Regions from separate parts of the Exiguobacterium sp. SH0S7 genome, predicted to be linked through region 3. Evidence: riboswitches for the same ligand, from Rfam matches in the RefSeq annotation. Region 3 holds a riboswitch; each other region holds the start of a gene.

Region 1 (6,464 bases), on a different contig from region 3:
TTGGCGTTTCAGATGCCGATGTTGTCGCTCGAGGAACGGACACTGTTTATGCTATCCGTGTCTTACGCGTTCATTTTCTCGCAAATTCTATTTAGTTTTCAGCAGCTCGTCGTCACGCGATACGTGGCCGATTTATTTTATGAAAAGAAAGCCCATGAGATCTTTCCTGTCTTCACCGGCATGTTAAAAGTGACGATTCTCGCTGCCGTCGTCATGTATAGCGTGTTTTGGCTGATTTCACCGCTCAGTTTCGCCTATAAGCTCGTCCTGTTCGTCTTATTCATGACCATCAACGTCATCTGGGTCATGTTCTTGTTCTTGAGCGCCGCCAAATTTTATCAAGCGGTCGCTTACAGCTTCTTGCTAGGCGGGGTTATTTCAGTCGCGAGCGTCTATTTGATCAGTCGTCTCATGGTCAACCCATCGAGCCTCGAGCTTTTGTTTGGCTTTACCGTTGGGATGGTCGTGACGCTGTTCGGCCTATTCTTCGCGATGCTCCGAACGTTTCCGCTCAGGTATGCAACACGAGAGTTTTCATACTTCCGGTATTTTGATAAGTATCCGGACTTGTTCGCGATTGGTGTGTTATACGTGCTTGGGATCTGGGTGACCAACTTCATCATCTGGTTTGGTGAAGGGCGCATGGTGATTGCCGATTCGTTCGTGTTCAATCCGTATTACGACACGGCTGTGTTCTGGTCGTACTTGACGATCATCCCGACCCAGCTCTTGTTCGTCGTCGCTGTAGAGACAAGGTTTTACGAGCGCTACCGAACGTTTTACGGCTTGATCAATTATGGTGGGGCGTTACACCAAATTGAGAAGGCGAAGCAGACGATGACGACGGTGTTGAAAAATGAATTGATCCGACTTGGGCGAAGTCAAGGTGTTGTCACCTTGTTCGCGATCTTGATGGCGGGTGTGTTCGTCGGTTGGATCGGTGTCCCGGAAGAAGTCGGTCAAATTTTCCGGATGACGACGCTCGCCGCGTTCGCGAACGCGATGATTCTCGTACTGACGCTGCTCTTGCTTTATTTTGAGGACCGGCGTGGTGCGTTGTTCGTCAACCTCTCGTTCTTCACATTGAACGCCTTGTTCACGTTGTCGTTACTGTCACGCGGAATCGACTGGTACGGAGTCGGCTTTGCCATCAGCACGACGATCACGTTCTTCATTGCGGGACTACGCTTGATTTATTATATGGGGAAGGTCGATTATTACGTGTTTGCGGCCTCGAACCGTCGTAAGCTCGGGACAGAGCGGTTCTCACATTTTGGGACCGCGCTCAACCGTCGCTTCTCGCGTTAAAGGGTTTGCATTTTCCAAAAAGATTGATATGATGTGGTCGAAGATGACCAAATTTCATAATGTTTGCCACTAGGGGAGTCGCTTGACGCGGCTGAGATGGACAAGGTCCAGACCCTTTGAACCTGATCTAGTTCACGCTAGCGGAGGGAAGTGGGCGAAACGTCCTTTCTCACACTCTTTGTGTATGGCCGACGCCGCTTCCGTTATGGGAGGCGGCGTCTTTTTTCATACAAAGGAGGAGAATACGATGACATTTACCGCACACATCCGCCAAGAGGCCGACGCCTTGTTTGAGGCGAGTTTCCACCATCCGTTCGTCCGCGCGCTCGGAGACGGGACACTCGACGAGGCGAAGTTTCGGCATTACGTGATGCAAGACTCGTACTACTTGAATCAATTTTCGAAAGTACAGGCGAAGGGCGCTACACTTGCCCCGACGATGGAGCTGGCGAGCCGATTTTTGACGCACGCCCTCCATACGATCGAGGCGGAGCACGAGTTGCATCGGGACTTTTTTACGATGCTCAAGGTGAGTGACGTGGAGTGGGCGACGTTCGAACCAGCTCCGACGGCTTATGCATACGCGCTCCATATGCAACAAGCCGGCCCGACCCTCGGAGACGTGCTCGCGGCGATTCTTCCATGCTACTGGGTGTATTACGAGATCGGGGAGCGCTTGAAGGACGCAGAGCCAGACCATCCGATTTATTCTGTTTGGATTGCGACGTACGGTTCGGAATGGTTCCGTGAACTCGTCGAAGAGCAGATCGAGCGACTTGACGAATTGGCGGGACAAGCGACGGAGTCAGAACGGATGCGCTATCAGCAGCTGTTTTTGAAAAGTTGCTACTATGAGCTCGCGTTTTGGGAGATGGCCTGGACACTCGAATCGTGGGAACTGCCGCTTGAGGTGGGACGATGAGGCCGGATCTATGGGAAGCCGTCCGGTTGAAGCGACCGCTCGTCCATAACATTACGAACATCGTCGTCGCCAACTTCTCGGCCAACGGGTTGCTCGCCATCGGTGCGTCCCCGGTCATGGCCGATGCGATTGAAGAAGTGGCAGACATGGCGACCGTGAGCGATGCCCTCGTCTTGAACATCGGGACGCTTGACGCAATGACCGAGGCGACGATGATCCGTGCCGGACAAGCTGCGAATCAGTCGGGTCGTCCTGTCGTCCTAGACCCGGTCGGTGTCGGGGCGACGTCATTTCGCCGCGGTGTCGTTGAACGAATTTTGCGAGACGTCCGCGTCACGGTCATCCGTGGGAACGCCGGGGAAGTCGCCACGCTTGTCGATGCCGGTTGGACGACGAAAGGGGTCGACGCCGGAAGCGGCACACATCATCCGCAACAACTCGCCGAACGAGCAGCGAACCGATTTAGCTGTGTTGTCGCGATTACGGGGAGGACAGATTTCGTGAGCGATGGTACGGTCACGCTAGAAATTTTGGGCGGGCATCCGCTCATGACAGAGACCACAGGCACCGGCTGTCTACTCAGTGCGGTCGTCGGTGCGTTCCTTGCTGTTGAACCGGACGTGATGACGGCAACCTCGACCGCGCTCACCGGATATGCACGATGCGGCGAGTTGGCGAGTGAAGCAGCGACGGGTCCTGGGGATTTCCCGATCCACTTTCTCAACGCGCTCGCTACCATGACGTCAACTGACCTGCCGAGCGACCGAATCGAGGTGTTTGCGCGATGAGGCCTCAAGTCTTGACCATCGCCGGTTCGGACTCTGGCGGGGGAGCCGGAATCCAAGCCGATTTGAAAACGTTTCAAGAATTAGGCGTATTTGGCACGAGTGTCGTGACCGCGGTGACGGCTCAAAACACGCGTGGCGTGCACGGTGTCGAAGCCGTCTCCGCCGACCTCGTCGCACGCCAGCTCGATGCAGTCGGATCAGACTTTATCATCTCGGCGTGCAAGACCGGGATGCTGTTCAATCGTGAGTTGATTGACATCGTAGCTGACGCGCTCGAGCAGCATCGTTTTCAAAATGTCGTCGTCGATCCGGTCATGATCGCTAAAGGCGGTGCGACCTTGCTTGAACGGGACGCCGTCACCGCGCTACGGACGAGGCTGTTACCGATGGCGACGGTCGTCACACCAAATATCCCTGAAGCTGAAGTGTTGACCGGCTTGACGATTTGTACGTTCACTGATCGTCTGAAAGCAGCTGAGCGCTTGTTGTCTTACGGTGCAAACGTCGTCATGTTGAAAGGCGGTCATTTGGATGGTCCTCTCGCCGAAGACCTAGTCATGACGAAGACCGATACGTTTCGAATGGTGACGCCACGGTTGCTGACGAAAGATACGCACGGGACCGGTTGCACGTTTTCGGCTGCGCTAACAGCGGAGCTCGCGAACGGGCATACCGTTATGGAAGCCGCGCAGAAGGCGAAACAGTTCATCCATAGTGCCATCGCCCACGGATTGCAGATCGGCAGCGGGCATGGACCGACAAATCATTGGGCGTACAATAAGCACCCGAAGGAGGTGGTTTCCATTGAATCCATCGCCTATCGTTGAGCGGTTAAAGCTCTACTTCATTTGCGGCACGGCGGATACGTTTGATCTCGTTCAGACGGTCGAAACGGCGCTTCAATGTGGTGTGACATGTTTTCAATTTCGCGAAAAAGGTAAAGAGCCACTGTATGGGGATAAAAAAGAAGCGATGGCACGAGCGTTGCATACACTTTGTCGACAGTACAGTGTCCCGTTCATCGTCAACGATGACGTCGAGCTGGCAATCAAACTCGATGCGGACGGAGTTCATGTCGGACAAGAGGACGCAGCAGCCGAAGTCGTTCGTCGGCGAATCGGTTCAAAGAAGTGGCTCGGTGTCTCGGTCCACTCGATCGAGCAAGCCGCAACGGCTTCGAGATACGCCGATTATGTCGGAATTGGACCGATTCATCCGACTGTGTCGAAACAAGACGCGGCCGAAGTGAATGGAACGATGCTCATTCGGCAAGTGCGAGCCCGGTTTCAGCATTTGCCAATCGTGGGGATTGGTGGAATCATGCCTGAACACGTCGAAGCGATTCGACGTGACGGGGCTGACGGCGTAGCTGTCATCTCGGCCATTGCTTCTGCACCGGACGTGGCCATGGCCACACGGCGTTTCGCTTGTCTCTGAATTTTATTTGAGGAGGAAGACAGATGAACGTATTTGTAATTGGAGCGAATGGACAGATTGGAAAGCAACTCGTAGAACGATTGAAGCAGGATGGGAAGCACGAAGTCACCGCGATGGTGCGGAAACAAGAGCAGCTAGACGAGTTCAAAGCGAACGGCTATCAGGCGGTTCTCGGAGACTTAGAAGGTGACGTTGAGACGTTGAAGCAAGCGATGAGCGGCATGGACGCAGTCGTGTTCGCGGCCGGTTCGGGCGGCAGCACGGGAGCCGACAAAACGTTACTCATCGACCTAGACGGTGCAGCGAAAAGTGTCGAGGCGGCCCAAGCGAACGGCAACATTAAGCACTTCGTGATGCTCAGTGCCTTGAAAGCGGAAGATCGCTCGGCATGGCCCGATTCGATGAAACCGTACTACGTGGCAAAACATCATGCGGACCGTTTGCTCGAACAGAGTGGACTCGACTATACGATCGTCCGTCCAGGCGCGCTCACAGACGATGCCGGTACAGGCAAAGTGAACATCGACAACGTGTCGACGGGCGAGATTCCGCGGGCGGATGTCGCAGCGTTCTTGGCCCATGTCATCGGTCGACAAGAAGCGGCAAACAAAGCCATCGACTTGGTCAAAGGTGATACTGCAATCGAAGAGACGATATAAATCATGTGAGCGAGCGGATTCGAAAATCCGCTCGCTTTTTTGCGGTGATGTGTCAGCCCGTTCGAAAAAGGAATTGATGCGGCCGATAGAGAAAGTAAAGACGTATCTATTCAAGAAAGGGGTCTGTTCATGACCGCGTTATTTGTCTATATGGCCGCCTATTTACTGCCGGCTTTCTTGTTGAGCCATCTCGCGCTCGACGTCTTGTTACGTAACCCGCGACAAGTCGAGCATCGTCTGCTCAGCCTGTTCGTATTCGGTTACGCAATGCTGTTTTTGGCGGAGTTCGGCCGTCACTTGTCACCAATCGAAGCGAGTCCGGCGTTCGTCACCTATTGGTTCGGGAATGCCGGTATTTTGATCTTTATCTTTTCGGTCCATTTCATCGTCAAAGTGACGGGCGTCGGTGCGAAGATGCCGAAATGGGTATACCCGTATGCAATCTACTTACCGTTGATCCCGGTTGCTTTGACGTTCATTCGACAAGAGAACATCATCAACAGTCAACGCTTCGACCAAGTCGGGCTCTGGATTTATCCTGAATTCAACGTTTCTTATTTGACGACGATGACGATTGGGAACGTCTTTCATTTCCTGATTATTTTGTTGTTGGCGTATGCGCTCAAACGAGCAGAACGGCATGAACATCAACGGGTGCTGCGTCTACTCATCTTGACGGCGGTACTTGTCTTGATTTGGGACATCGTGTTCGGTTACTTCCAATTTCGTGGAGTCATTCCGCCTTATGCGTATATGTACGGTGGCTTGGTCTGGACGGTGGCGCTCGTTTTGGCAATGAACCGGCTCGATTTTCTCGCCTCTTACGCCAAGCGCTACGGGACGTTGTACAACTTGAACCCGTCGGCCATTCTGCTCGTCGACGATACTGGCCGAATCGAGAGTGCGAACCCGGCCGCACGCATGTTGTTCCACACGGTCCGTGTCGTCAATGAACGGTTCGTCGACCTATTGCCGGAGAAGAAGCGTGAGGAATGGTGCGATCACTATACACAGCACTTCGCGGCCCAAAAGAAGTTTTTAGAGTTCGAGACGAAGGTTCAGACGAAGACCGGACAAGAACGATACGTCGTTATCGATGGTGACTTCGTCTATATCGATCAAAAAATTCACGGCATGATTTTGATTCGCGATGTCCACACGTTCAAGGAAGCGGAGCAATCGATTCGTTTTTTCGCCTATCACGACCCGCTCACGAAGCTCGCCAATCGCCGGGCTTTTTATGAACAAGCTGATCAAGCGTTACTTCAAGCGGACAACCTTGCCCTCGTCATCCTCGACCTTGACGGGTTTAAAGGAGTCAACGACACGTATGGCCATCAAGTCGGCGAT
Region 2 (6,464 bases), on a different contig from region 3:
CCGACCGTCTTCAATTGTGTGATTGTGTCATCTAAATCGAGTCCGTCGAACAACTCGTTCATCCGTTTCGTGTGTGTCGGAAAAATTTGATCCATCAAGTCGGTTCCCGCTTCAGTTAATGCGGCATATGTCACACGGCGGTCGCTTGGACAAGCTTTCCGGACCAAATAGCCTTTTGCCTCGAGTCGGTCGACGATATACGTCATGCTTCCGCTTGAGAGCAAGACTTTTTTGCCGATGATTTGAATCGGTTGGTCACCTTTATGATAGAGCAGTTCGAGTACCGAGAATTCGGTCGCGTTCAGTCCATATGCGGCGACTTCGTGTTTGACCATGTCCTGGATTGACTGCGAGGCTCGAAATAAGACGGTAATCGCTTTTAAGGCGTCTGATTGTTTCATCTGTTCCCCTCCTTTGTTGAGAGAAAACAATACTTTAAATTTAATTATCTTTAATTCGAGATAAATATAACACGGTAATTTGGATTGGTCAATCAATTCGTCTCCAAAAAAGACAAGGCCGCGTCCACAAGCCTTGTCTTCCGGATCAGTCATACGTCTCGTCGAGGTTGCGCGCATAAAACGCGATGGCGCGACGATACCGTTTAATGCTGTCATCGGGCTTAGGGTTCGCGAGCAGTTCGAGCAATGCGCCGGTCGCTTCAGTATGGCGGCCGAGGTTGTAATGCGTCATCGCCCGGAACACTTTGAGCGCGCCGATGTCCGGGAATTGTTCGATAGCCCGAGTGAACAGCTCCTCGGCATCCTCGTAACGACCGAGCGCACGGTACGTGCTGCCGAGCCCGATATACGTCTCACTGAGCTCGTGACCGCTCAGACCGAGTCGGATGGCCCGCTCATAGTGCGGGACGGCTTGACGCTCTTCGCCGAGCGAGTCATAACACCAGGCACATTGCGCGTGGAGTCGTGGATTCTTCTCATCTTGACGCAACAGCATGAGCAACAGCTGCTTCGCCCGCTCGAGCTCTCCGTTCTCGCGCAGGCGGATCGCCTCGTCGAGTCCGACCTCTTCAGGCTGTTTAACGTGAAGGTCGCTCAAATCATCGAGCCACACTTGCAGTTTCTCATAATATTTCCCGATATGGACGCCGTCGACGAGCGCGTGGTGCGCTTGAACCGAGAGCGGCATCATCATCCGGTCGCCAACTTTCGTGAATTTGCCCCAGGCGATCCGCGGAACGCTATCGTGCTGTTGGTCATTCGTCGGATGACTGATGCTCGTGAACGTGAGCCAAGGCACGCTCGTAATATAGAGCAGGCTGTCCGGCTCGTCATCTCCGACGACGACTTCTCGTTTCGCCCCGCTCATCCGCACGGCCACTTCCTCCATGAAGTCGGGAAACGCGTCTTTATACGTCGCCGTACAGAAATTGAAGACGTCATCATCCATCATGACGGTGAACGATGGATGGACGACATCATGCTCGACGACCACGTCACCGCGCATCCGGTACCTAAGTTCCGGGATGGCGTTCGCCGTCTTCACCACGCCGTATAAGAACAGCTTGAAAAATGACTGTCCGCGCGTCTTCGCGAACGTATGTAGCTTCGTCACGTCGACGTTCGCCGTCACGTTGAAATGCGGGGCGTCAAACGCCTTGAAAAACTCATAATGCTTTTTACGCGACCACTTCTCGAGATCAATTTGTTTCATCTATCTTCCCCCCTGTTCTTACACTGTACCAAAAGCAGTACGGGAAGACTCAAAGCTTTTGCTTCAACTGCTCGTAATGCTCGTTCGCTAAATCAAAATAGACGAAGTCGCGGCGTTCGATCCGATCGAGCGTCGCCTTGAAATCACGCCAGCCACGGTCGACCATCTCCGGCGTGAGCTCACCTGACTTGGCTGCCGCTTCGAACTCATCCTCGTCTTTACGGACGACGTCACCGTTCGGGAAGATGAGAATGTCGAGCAGGAGGTCATCCATGTACGGAATCCCATCCTCATACCCAATCCCTTCAACGATATCGATGTACCATTGGACGATGTTGCCCCGGTCGTCGAACATGACAGTCACCCCGAACGGTTCATGTTCTGAGAAGTACTGGAGCCACGCATAACCTGCGTCGGCGACGATGAACTCCTCTCCTTGATGCATCTTATATTGCGGGGCTCGGACGGCGTCAATTTGGAAGAGGGCGACGGTGCCCGAGAAGCGATCGTCCTGCACCTCCATTTGTGCGTATCGATTTTTTAATATTCGTTCCCAATCACGACGATTGGCAAATTTTCGTTTTGGCATCTCTCTCTCTCCTTTAGACCGGTTTCCTAAATGTGTTCGCCAAAAGTCGACATTTCCCTGTTCAATCGTACAGATTGTGTTGATTGAACCAGACGAGGTAGCGATTGCATTTGCCCTAGATGAGAAAGTATCCAGGTTCTCATCCTATTTCATACATGCTACGCTAATGTAAAATAGGGAAATAATGTAACTTACTAGGGGGTTGTTTTATGAAACGGTTAGGACTACTTGGCTTAAGCGCGTTCTTGCTGACAGGTTGTACCGATCAAGCCGAGCAACCAATCGTCTCTCCTGATATGAACGAACAAGATGAAGAAGCGACGATCGAATGGACACGAGAAGATTTCAAAGACGTCTTTGACCAACACGAGACTGCCCAAGACTTGTTAGCAGCGCTCGAAACCCAAGGGCTAACACCGTTCCGGGAGACGTTCGAACGCGTCGTCATCGCCGGGGACGGGATCCATCATACATACGCCGATATTTATCCGTTCAAGCTCGACGACGGCACGTACGCGACCGTCTATGAGAATGAAGACGGTGAGATCGCCAACGGTCCCGAGTCGGTCGCACCGCTCTTTTGGCAAGAAGAGTCGTTCACGCAATTCGTTGAGGAGATTGAGAAGCGCAAATACGGGACGAGTGCCCCCCCGACCGACGTCACATTGACGCAAGACGAGTTTCAATCGATTTACGACCGCCATGCCTACACGTCAGCGCTCATCGTCGAGCTCGACGAATGGGGAGTTCAAGTCGCACGCGACCCAATCGAGAACGTCATCATTGCCGGGAACGGCGTCAAGGAAGTGACGGCCGACTTGATCGTCTTTGAGATCGAAAACGGCTACGCCATCGTCTACGACCAAGACGGTGAGATTTTGAAAGCACCGGAGTCAATCGCCCAGCTGTTTTGGAACGAGACGGATTATGAAAACCTGCTCGAGAAGAATGAGTGATCACGTACCGCGACGTTTCAAGTCCCGATACTCGAGGAACAAGTTGAGCCATTGGGCCGGTTTATCGGCTGACTCGGACGGATCATACCGATAGTTGGTCACATATATATGCCACGACAGCGCCCGATATACGCAACCGAGCTCTTCAGCGATCAACAAATGGCGCCATAGCAAGTCCCGAGGCGCCACATCTTCCCACTCAGCCAAGTAGACGGTACGCATCTTCTGAATCTGTTCATACCAGGCGACTTCATCGTCTTCCGGCAACAAGTCGTAGAGCGCGTTCCAAAACACACGGACGCTGAAGAACGGATGGGTGACGGTCGCATCGCCCCAATCGAGAATACATAAGTCATCCGTCTGTTCGCGCCAAAAGATGTTGCCGCAATGTAAATCGCCGTGCTCGAGACTCATCGGCATACCCGTCGCGAGCTCGTCGCACATGGTGAGGAGTTCGTCTTGGAGCGCCAGCACCGCCTCTGCCTTATCTCGATCTAACCCCGTACATAACTCGGGTAAATACGTCCGTATCTCTTCTTTTAGACGAGCCGGACACCGGTCCGGGATGCCGTAGGCCAAAAGCGTATCCATGTAATTCGCTTCTTTTCTCTGTAGTTTCGCATATTGACGCACAGCCGCTTCGTACCGACTGTGCTTAGGGTATTCGCGAAGTGCATCCCCGCCGATGTCTCGCATAAGTAGCCAGTTGCGTGCCGCGTCAATGGCGATGACCTCCGGGACCAGTCCCGGATGCCGTTCGGCTAGATGCATCGACAGTTCGGCCTCGCCATCACTAATTGCTGTCACCGCCTTGGCGTAGTAACGGTCTGCTCCGTACTCTCCATACATCAAGTATGTCAAATCCGTATCTTTCACAACCCGCCACGTCACGCCTGGCACATGGCCATCGAGCCAGTGCTCGAACTGTTCACGGTAAGACTCGTCACGCCATGGGATCGCACTCCTCACTGACCTCACTTCCTTTCACCACACTTCGTTTAGGAGGAAATAATATGGACGTTGTCTATTATTCATACCCGGTTGATGCGTTACTCTATATGTATTTAGGTACGACGGCTGTCTTCAGCTTCATAATCGGTCTAGTCGTTCGCCGCGTGTCGAGGCGTCCAGATATCAGCTTTTGGACGACGATCGTGCTCAGCTTTGTCGGACTATGTCTTTCACTCGGCTGGTTCCGTAACGCCTCGGTCACCGTATTTATGGGTACACTCCCGTGGCTCATCAATCTCGTGTTTTCCCTGTTTTTATACGCCCTGTATAGCGGTATCATTTATTTCATCTTCCGACCGCGAAAAATTGAGGCAACAAAATAACGGTATGCTATACTCAAACCAATAAACGACCACTAGGGGAGCCTTCGGGCTGAGACGGCAACTGCCGGACCCTTCGAACCTGATCTGGCTCATACCAGCGTAGGGAAGTGGCTTGGATACGTCTGTCTGTCCACGCCACTTTTCCACTTGGAGAAGTGGCGTTTTCATTTTGAAAGGAGACACTTCATGCGTATTCAACAACTCACTTGGATGGCGATGCTCATCGCCATCGCCATCATCGGCTCCCTGTTCATCTCCATCCCGACCGGTGTCGCCCGGGCCTATCCGGTGCAACATATGGTGAACGTCATCGCCGCCGTCACCGTCAGTCCGATTGGTGCCGTCCTCGTCGCGTTCGTGACCGGACTCGTCCGTGTCATGACCGGGACCGGGTCGTTGCTCGCCTTCCCAGGTGGTATGATCGGCGCCTTGCTTGCCGGACTATTTTACGTGCGGACGAACCGGGTCGCTTTCGCTGCGCTCGGTGAAGTCATCGGGACGGGCGTCATTGCCTCGCTCATCGCCGTCCCGTACGCGAAAATCTTAATGGGTTCTGAGTTTGGGGCGCTGTTCTTCTTCCCGGCCTTCCTCGCCTCGAGCGTGACCGGAGCCATCCTCGGCTGGATCGTCTTGGCGCGGGTCAAACAGTTGCGTCCACTCACGGTGAAGCGATAATTGAACAACAACCACCAAAACAGGGACGGCCGACTTAGGAAGGCTGTCCCTGCTTCACGTGATACACCCAAATCTCTTCCCCGTTCGCTTCATCAATCAAGCCACTGTCCTCAAATCCGCCCTTCGCATAAAACCGTTTCGCTGGTTCGTTCGTCGGATGGAGACTGAGGATGATGTCATCGACATCAAATCGCTCTTGCATCCACTCAATCGCAAGTTGCAAAAATGTTGACCCGATGCCTTTCCCTTGCTCATCCATATCAATCATAAAGCGGTCGAGCCAGACGTAACGCTCCACCTTGTTCTCGGCCCCGACCATCATGAAGCCGACCGGTTGATTGTCTCGACAGAGCGCGTAGCACGTCCACGCGTACTTGACGTCGACGTCCATCTCGCGGAGCGATTCCGCGTTCGTTTCGATAAAGCGGGCCTGACCAGGTGCGACGGTCAAGGCGACGACCGCATCCAAGTTCGTCTCATCAATCGGTTGAATCGTCAACGCATCGGTAGCCATCGTTGTACCTCCTCCATGTCCTGCCCGCGTTTCGGCAAGATGTAGGCGCTGACCGACGAGTTATACAAATACACATAATCGGCTTCCTCGACGACTTCCTTGATGCCGCTCCATGAGACTTTCGTCTCCCCGAACGCATTTTTGTCACGAAGACCGTCTTCATCCAAATCCATCGTATGCGGGCCGATCATGCCTTCATTGCTTCGTTCTTGAATCATCCGCTTCGTTTGTTTTCGGATATGCCGTTCAAAATACTTCGGATAATACAGGAACCAGAGGAGGCTGATGACGCCATATACCCCAAACAGCCACCAGCTCGTATCTTGAAACAGTGTCGCGAACGTCAAAGCGCCACCACTTAAAATGATGACGGGCCCGATGATGCGCTGCAGGAATAGCATCCTCTTTCCTATCTTTGAACGTCTAATATGACTCAAGTTGAAGTGAATGTAGTCTTCTTCCGTCAATTCGTATTGGATTTCCATATGTATCCCTCCTCGGTGTCGTATACGTCTTCGTTCAAGAAAAGTTCCGCTTCAGGCTCCTATTCGCTAAAATAAAAGCAAAGGAGTGACACGATGAAACAAATCCACCATCTCTGTATCCAAACGCCCGACTATGCGGCGTCAAAGCAATTTTATGAAACGCTCGGTTTTGAGCTCGTCCAAGAGTCACCCAACTTCCATACCCGGGCGTTCAACAGTTGGCTCAAGCTCGGCGAC
Region 3 (6,464 bases):
AGTACCAGGACGAACTGTCTTTACTGCCTGGTGACGCGACGACGACAACGCAGCAGGTCGCCCGGTATACGATCCGGTATCTCGATTGGTTCGCAGGCTGGGCATGACCCGGCACTACTTGGTTAAAGTGAGGAAACAACATGAACACGCATATCGAGGAAGTGACGATTCGAGTCAAATCGATATTTAACGAAGGCAAGACAAAGCGTTACATGCGAACGTATGAATTCACCGATGTCGTCGATGGGGTGATCTGTGCCGTCATCATCTATTCTCCACGGATGAGCGATGCATTTTTATCTGGTACGACGACTCAACGCGCCTACATGCTCATGCGGAACCATTTGGACAAACCGATCCGCGAGATGCGCGTCATCAGTCTCGTCCCGACGCTCGCCATCAATGACAACCTACCCTACGTCGAGTCTCAACTCGACGAAGTGAACTTTCATTACGTGGAAGAGACGCTCGACGAGGTCGAGACGAGCGGCGGCATGATCATCGTCGGTTGGGGTTCGCCTGGGCGCCTCATGCACCATTCCACGCTGTACAAGACGTTATTCGCCGAGCACGAGGCGAGTATGTATTGTATCGGTACGACGTCAAAAGGCGAACCGCAACAAATTCGCATGGCCAATGAAAATACGGTACTCGAAGCGTTCAATAACGAATCGATCAAACCGAAATTTAAGATCTTGAAAGAGACAAAACAGGACGACTCGAAATGAGTCGTCCTGTTTTTTATCGCACGCCGATCCATACACTTACTCCGAACAGCGTGAACAAGAGTGACGCCAACAGAAAATCGTTTCGCGTGACCGGAATCACCTCGTACGTAGAACGATGTTCACCCGTAAATCCCCGAGCCTCCATCGAGAACGCGATCCGCTCGGCTTGACGGATAGCGCCGGCAAGAAGCGGGATTAGGAGTTTCGGGATGTGTCGCACGTGATCGATCCGGGTGTCGAGGCGCACGCCACGTAAGGCATGCGTTTCATAGAGCTGCATCAGTTCGATCTTTAAAATCGGGAAAAAGCGAAAGCCGACGAAGACGCTATAGGCGATGTTAGGGGACAATCTCGCCTGCTGCATCAGACTGTAGACGAACCGCTTCGGGTCCGTCGTCAGCGTGAACAGAAGCGACAGGACCGTGAAGGCGAGGACCCGAAGCGAAAGTGTCGCCGCCAACAACACGTTCTCCTCGGTGACATCATTGCCGAAGAGCGAGAACACGACTTGCCCGCTCGCCTCTCTGCCGAAGACGAGCGTCGTCCAAAGCGTCCCGAGCGCGGTCAGTAAAAATGGGATCATGAACAGTCCCCATCGCTTCCAGCTCACGTCGGAAAAGATGAATTGGAGGACGAGTGTGCCGAAGAAGACGACGAGCGGAGTCCACGGGTTGTACATGAAGGCGAGACCGAACATGAGACACGTCACGGTCAAGAACTTGATTGTCGGGTTCATCTCGTGAAACGTCATCAGAACGCCTCCGTCAACAGTCCGTGGGCCCGCAATAAGTCCGAGTCGTCCCAAATCGACGCATCGTACGGCCCACTCAAGTTCCCGTCACCCATCAAATAATACGTGCTCGCGGCACGGGCGAAACTGAGATCGTGCGTTACGAACAAGACCGTCTGCCCCGCACAGACTCGTTCAGCCATCAATGCATGGAGCGCTCGAAGTGATGCCTCGTCTTGACCGGCCGTCGGTTCATCAAACGCGAGCAGTTGTTTACCCGACAGAAGCATCACCCCGATGGCGAGTCTCCGTTTTTGACCGTGACTGAGTGAGAGTGGATGGGCGTCACGCAGACGTTCAAGCCCGAGGCGTGCCAACATGTCCTCGATTGAACGGTTATGTCCATACGCTAGTTCCCGCGACACGTCACTCGTCACAAACAAATGCGCCGGGGATTGCGGGACGAGCCCGACTTCACGGTGATGCCGCGCCAGGCTTTTTAGCCACGTCGATTTGCCGCTGCCGTTCCGACCGAGGATGGCGATCACATCCCCCGGGGCCACTGCGATTTTGCTCGCTGCAAGTTGAAACTTTTTGTGATTCACTTTCGGTATCTGAAATAATGTGTTTGTGCCCCGTGTCGTTTCAATCGGCGTAAATGTATAATCCGGTTGAACGACGAACGATCCATCGCCTGCGATCCTTCCGTTCACGAGTTCCAGGTGCCGGTCAAAGAAGTCGCCCCACATGTACGGACGATGCTCGATGACGACGATATTGACGTTCCGTGCGGACTTATCGAGCCAGCGAACGAACCGACGTGCCGTCGCCGGGTCGAGGTGTGAGAGCGGCTCGTCGAGTAAGAGCCATTCCGGACATCCGATCAAGGCACAGGCAACGGCGATCTGTTGCTTCTCGCCCCCTGATAAATCATGGATGGTGCGGTGGCGATAATCGGACAAGTGTAACTCGTGCAAAATCGCTGAGACACGGTCCATCATCTCGCTTCGGGCGACCGAAAAGTTTTCGAGCGTGAAAATCAATTCTTCTTCGACCGTCTGCATGACGAACTGGCTGTCCGGGTCTTGAAACACCGTCCCGACGCGGCGATTCACCTCACCAGGCCGATACGTGGCATAGGACCGACCGAATAGATGCAATCGCCCCGTCACAACCCCATCACAGTTGTCCGGGTAGAGCCGATTGAACAAGGCGAACAAAGTCGACTTCCCCGACCCGCTCGCCCCGGTGATGAGCGTCCTGCCGTCCTTAAGACGAAGTGTGATATCCGTCAATACGTCGCGTCCTTCCCCCGGGAAACGAAACGCCAGACGCTCGGTCTCAACCATGTGCCTTCCTCTGCCGGGTGACGGCATATCCTTCTAGCGCACCCGTTCGAAGCAACAAGTCGCTCAAAATCTTCCCGCCGATCCCTGCGATGAGCGTCCCGCTCGTCGCCCGTAGTGCGAACATCAAAGCCACGTACGTCGGACTGAGCGCGCTGAGACCTCCCATGACGTACGTATATGCGAAACTCGTCACTGCCGCACCGAATCCGGCGAGCATGAGCACCCACAAGTCATACCGCTTATACCCGGTTAGTGCGAACGCCGCTTCGGCGCCGAGTCCTTGAATGATGCCGACGAGGATGATGCGCGGACCGATCGCATTGCCGATCATCATCTCGATCGACGCTGCGAGCACTTCCGACAAAAAGGCGGCGCCTGGCTTTCGAATGATGTAGGCGGTAATAATCGAGACGATGAACCAAATCCCAAAAATCCATTCATAGGCGATCGGCCCGATCAAGCCGGCCCACAAGTTCCCCACATGGACGAACGCCAAATAGACGACGGCAAAGACGACCGATAAAATCGACAACAAGACGATTTCTTTCAACTTCCATGAGTTAAGCATCGATGCGTCCCTCGTGTGACGGACTGTTCACACTGAACGTGACCGTCATGACGACGTGGCTCGACTTCTCGCGGACACGGTTGAACGTCGCCTCATAAAACGCGAACACCGGCTCGATATCTCCGTGGATCCCTGATGCATAGTGCATCGTGTCATTAAAGACGCCCCGTGCTTTCGCGAAATCGACCTCTTCATAGATGATGTCCATGTAATCGTCATCACCGAGCGGGTAGAGTGCGAACTGTGATGAAACGTATTGGGCAGCCGCTCGCCCGTTCACCGGCTCACTCGAAACGTCGAGCAGATTGTCCCCGACCGTGTCGCCCGGACAGCCGGCCGAGAACGTCCCGCTCATCGACACATGCGCCCCTGTTCTTGTGGCGTGTGACAAGACTGCTTTCGCGACGTCAAACACGTGCTCGGCCCGACCGCGAATCACGGTCGACACATCGTCCGTGTGCCTCCAGACGTTGCTTAAATCAGTTTCTTTGAGTGCTCCTTTGATGACCGGTATGAACTCTGACGTCATCGGGCTTAGCGTAAAGCGGAACCCGACGATCGGGCTCGTTCCACATTGTTGATTCATGATGATTCCCCCCTTATTTGGTTACACAAAAAAGCCGCATCCATGAGAATGCGGCCACTTATCCAATCATCAATTCATCAGAAAAAGTGCCACACTTCCTCACGCCAGTATTACCTGGATCGAGTTATAAGGGATTGGAGCCATGCTCACATCTCAGCCGAAGCACCCCTAGTGTAGTCCAATGTATGCGGTTGTTCATGCAAGCAAAAGTATAGCCGTTCGATTCTGAATTGTAAACGGTTAAATCATGAAAACGTCGCGATTCCGTTTCCTGGAAGCGTATCCCGTAACGTTGTCCAGTCTGACGCCATTTCTTCGTCTGACAGTAGACAGGCGTCAAGTTCGAGCTCGACGCGCACTCGGTCCATTCGGTGACCGATCAAGACGAGCTCCGTCTGGCGGTCGCCGTACGGCTCGATGTAATCGGCCTCAAGCTCTGGTTCGGCGGCGAACATCTGCTTTCGTTCCGCGTCAGGAAGCGTCGCGAGCCAACGCCCGGCATGTTCGAGCGTCGACGCGTACCCCGCTTGGGAGAACAGGCACGCGATGTCGTTCCGTGAGGCGATCCATAAAAAACCTTTGGCCCGGACGACTTCTTCCGGGAACTGTTCGATCCACGCATGTAAACGCTCCGGGTGGAACGGACGGCGGCGGCGATAGACGAACGAACTGATGCCGTACTCTTCGGTTTCAGGGGTATGGTCGTCTGTCTCGAGCTCTTGGATCCATCCGGCGGCATGCATTGCCTGGTCGAAGTCGAACAAGTTCACGTCTAACAGGTCGGACAACGGCACGTTGCCGTAAGTACTTGTCAGAAGTCGCGCCGCCGGGTTTAACGCGCGCAACAGACTTTCGATCTCGTGCAGTTCCGGTTCCGTGACCCGGTCCGCCTTGTTGAGGACGATGATGTCGGCAAACTCGACTTGATCGACGAGCAAGTCGACGACTTCCCGGACATCACCCGTGTCGACAGCCTGTTTCCGTTCATGCAGTGATTCGCCCGAGTTGAAGTCTTTTAAAAATCGATACGCGTCGACGACCGTCACCATCGCGTCAACATACACACGGCTCGTCAAGTCGATACCCAAGGCGTCATCCGCATATGTAAACGTCTGCGCGACCGGGATCGGCTCCGAGATGCCTGACGACTCGATGATGATGCCGTCGAGCTGTCGGTCGTTCGCAATCTCGCTGACCGCCTCGAGTAAATCTTCTCGCAACGTGCAGCAGATGCAGCCGTTAGACAGCTCCACCAACTTCTCGTCCGTCCGTGAAAAACCTGCCCCGTCAATCAATCGCTCATCGATGTTCAGCTCGCTCATGTCGTTGACGATGACGGCATATTTTTTACCATCCCGATTGTTCAACATATGATTGAGCAACGTCGTCTTGCCACTTCCTAAATATCCGGACAAGACTGTGATCGGAATTCGTTTCATGATGTATACCACCTTTAAATCGTAATCATTACTTTTTAGATAATGAACGGGATTACGTCCGTTGTCAACAAAAAAAACACGCTCAAAAGGAGCGTGTTCAGCTTGTTGACTAACATCAATAGAATCGCTCGTTCAATGGCGCCCATGCTTTCCGCAGGGAATCCCGGAGCCGCATCGCGACTCGCGTCGCTGCTCGGTCTCCGTTGGGTTGCTTTCCTGCAGGAGTCGGGGCGCCATCTAGCGGCCATTTGTCTTTTTCTGAGGCCTCGACGGCCGAAGAAAAAGCTCTGGATATGTTCTTCGTACCGGTTATTCTTCTAATGCTTTCCGTTCCGCCTCGGAGCGAGGATACGTGTTCGCCTGCCACTCGGCCCGGTAAATCGAATCGAGTTGCGTCAATCCGACCTCGTCATCATCCTTATCGGCATCCACACTCGGCGTCTCGTCCCACTTTGGTTCAAGATACGTATGGTCTTCTTTCCGGGCCCGGTCGTCCAATATCTTTTGAATCCCGACCCGAGCCACCGCCGCTAGTGCCAATCCGATTCCCGCTCGCACGAGCAATCGCTTCACCATAGCCGTCCCTCCTTAACGTCCAAACCGATAAAGTGGCATCCCTTTCACGTCCGTATCGATCTTGAAGACCGAACCCGCATCCGGATGAGCGGCGAGCGCCTCGTCGTCCATGCCTTCGCGCGCCGTCGTGATCGCCAATTGTTTTAAGTCATCCCCGATAAAACTACACGACGTGACGTTCGGCGCCGGGACGATGACTTCAAGCACTTTTTCACCCGTCTCCGGATTCCACCGCGTGACGCGCCCGCCTGCAAAGTGGGCAATCCATAAAAAGCCGTCTTCATCCGACGTCATGCCGTCCGGGAACCCGTCCTCATTCTTGAAATCAATGACGACCTCACCTTCCCCGAGCGTGCCCGTTTTCAAATCGAACGGGAACTTGCGAACCGTCTCGGTCGGCGTATCGATATGGTAAAACGACGTATGGTCAGGTGACCACGTCAACCCGTTCGATAACGTCAATCCGCTCAACATGACCTCGGTCGTGC

Evidence for each region. A riboswitch is a leader RNA that binds a small molecule or an ion and turns the genes downstream of it on or off. The one in region 3 is predicted to bind thiamine pyrophosphate.
Region 1: it holds a riboswitch for thiamine pyrophosphate, as region 3 does, so the genes downstream of both, tenA (thiaminase II) here and EVJ22_RS00545 (YkoF family thiamine/hydroxymethylpyrimidine-binding protein) in region 3, are expected to answer to the same signal.
Region 2: it holds a riboswitch for thiamine pyrophosphate, as region 3 does, so the genes downstream of both, thiW (energy coupling factor transporter S component ThiW) here and EVJ22_RS00545 (YkoF family thiamine/hydroxymethylpyrimidine-binding protein) in region 3, are expected to answer to the same signal.

The regions. Positions count from the first base shown of each region.
Region 1 covers NZ_SJVA01000004.1:61,395-67,858, forward strand. The annotation lists gene pelG (exopolysaccharide Pel transporter PelG) at 1-1,308, shown strand, start outside; TPP riboswitch at 1,370-1,474, shown strand; gene tenA (thiaminase II) at 1,556-2,230, shown strand; gene thiM (hydroxyethylthiazole kinase) at 2,227-3,018, shown strand; gene thiD (bifunctional hydroxymethylpyrimidine kinase/phosphomethylpyrimidine kinase) at 3,015-3,845, shown strand; gene thiE (thiamine phosphate synthase) at 3,823-4,455, shown strand; gene EVJ22_RS08490 (SDR family oxidoreductase) at 4,479-5,114, shown strand; gene EVJ22_RS08495 (GGDEF domain-containing protein) at 5,244-6,464, shown strand, end outside.
Region 2 covers NZ_SJVA01000004.1:19,941-26,404, reverse strand. The annotation lists gene EVJ22_RS08250 (MarR family winged helix-turn-helix transcriptional regulator) at 1-401, opposite strand, end outside; gene EVJ22_RS08245 (tetratricopeptide repeat protein) at 547-1,674, opposite strand; gene EVJ22_RS08240 (ribonuclease FAU-1 family protein) at 1,724-2,263, opposite strand; gene EVJ22_RS08235 (hypothetical protein) at 2,473-3,219, shown strand; gene EVJ22_RS08230 (phosphotransferase family protein) at 3,220-4,188, opposite strand; gene EVJ22_RS08225 (hypothetical protein) at 4,233-4,553, shown strand; TPP riboswitch at 4,578-4,676, shown strand; gene thiW (energy coupling factor transporter S component ThiW) at 4,740-5,228, shown strand; gene EVJ22_RS08215 (GNAT family N-acetyltransferase) at 5,263-5,742, opposite strand; gene EVJ22_RS08210 (YcxB family protein) at 5,724-6,227, opposite strand; gene EVJ22_RS08205 (VOC family protein) at 6,321-6,464, shown strand, end outside.
Region 3 covers NZ_SJVA01000001.1:98,452-104,915, forward strand. The annotation lists gene EVJ22_RS00520 (lysozyme family protein) at 1-107, shown strand, start outside; gene EVJ22_RS00525 (DUF1643 domain-containing protein) at 141-728, shown strand; gene EVJ22_RS00530 (energy-coupling factor transporter transmembrane component T family protein) at 742-1,479, opposite strand; gene EVJ22_RS00535 (ABC transporter ATP-binding protein) at 1,479-2,807, opposite strand; gene EVJ22_RS00540 (ECF transporter S component) at 2,800-3,375, opposite strand; gene EVJ22_RS00545 (YkoF family thiamine/hydroxymethylpyrimidine-binding protein) at 3,368-3,961, opposite strand; TPP riboswitch at 4,041-4,141, opposite strand; gene EVJ22_RS00550 (GTP-binding protein) at 4,207-5,400, opposite strand; gene EVJ22_RS00560 (hypothetical protein) at 5,710-5,976, opposite strand; gene EVJ22_RS00565 (SMP-30/gluconolactonase/LRE family protein) at 5,989-6,464, opposite strand, start outside.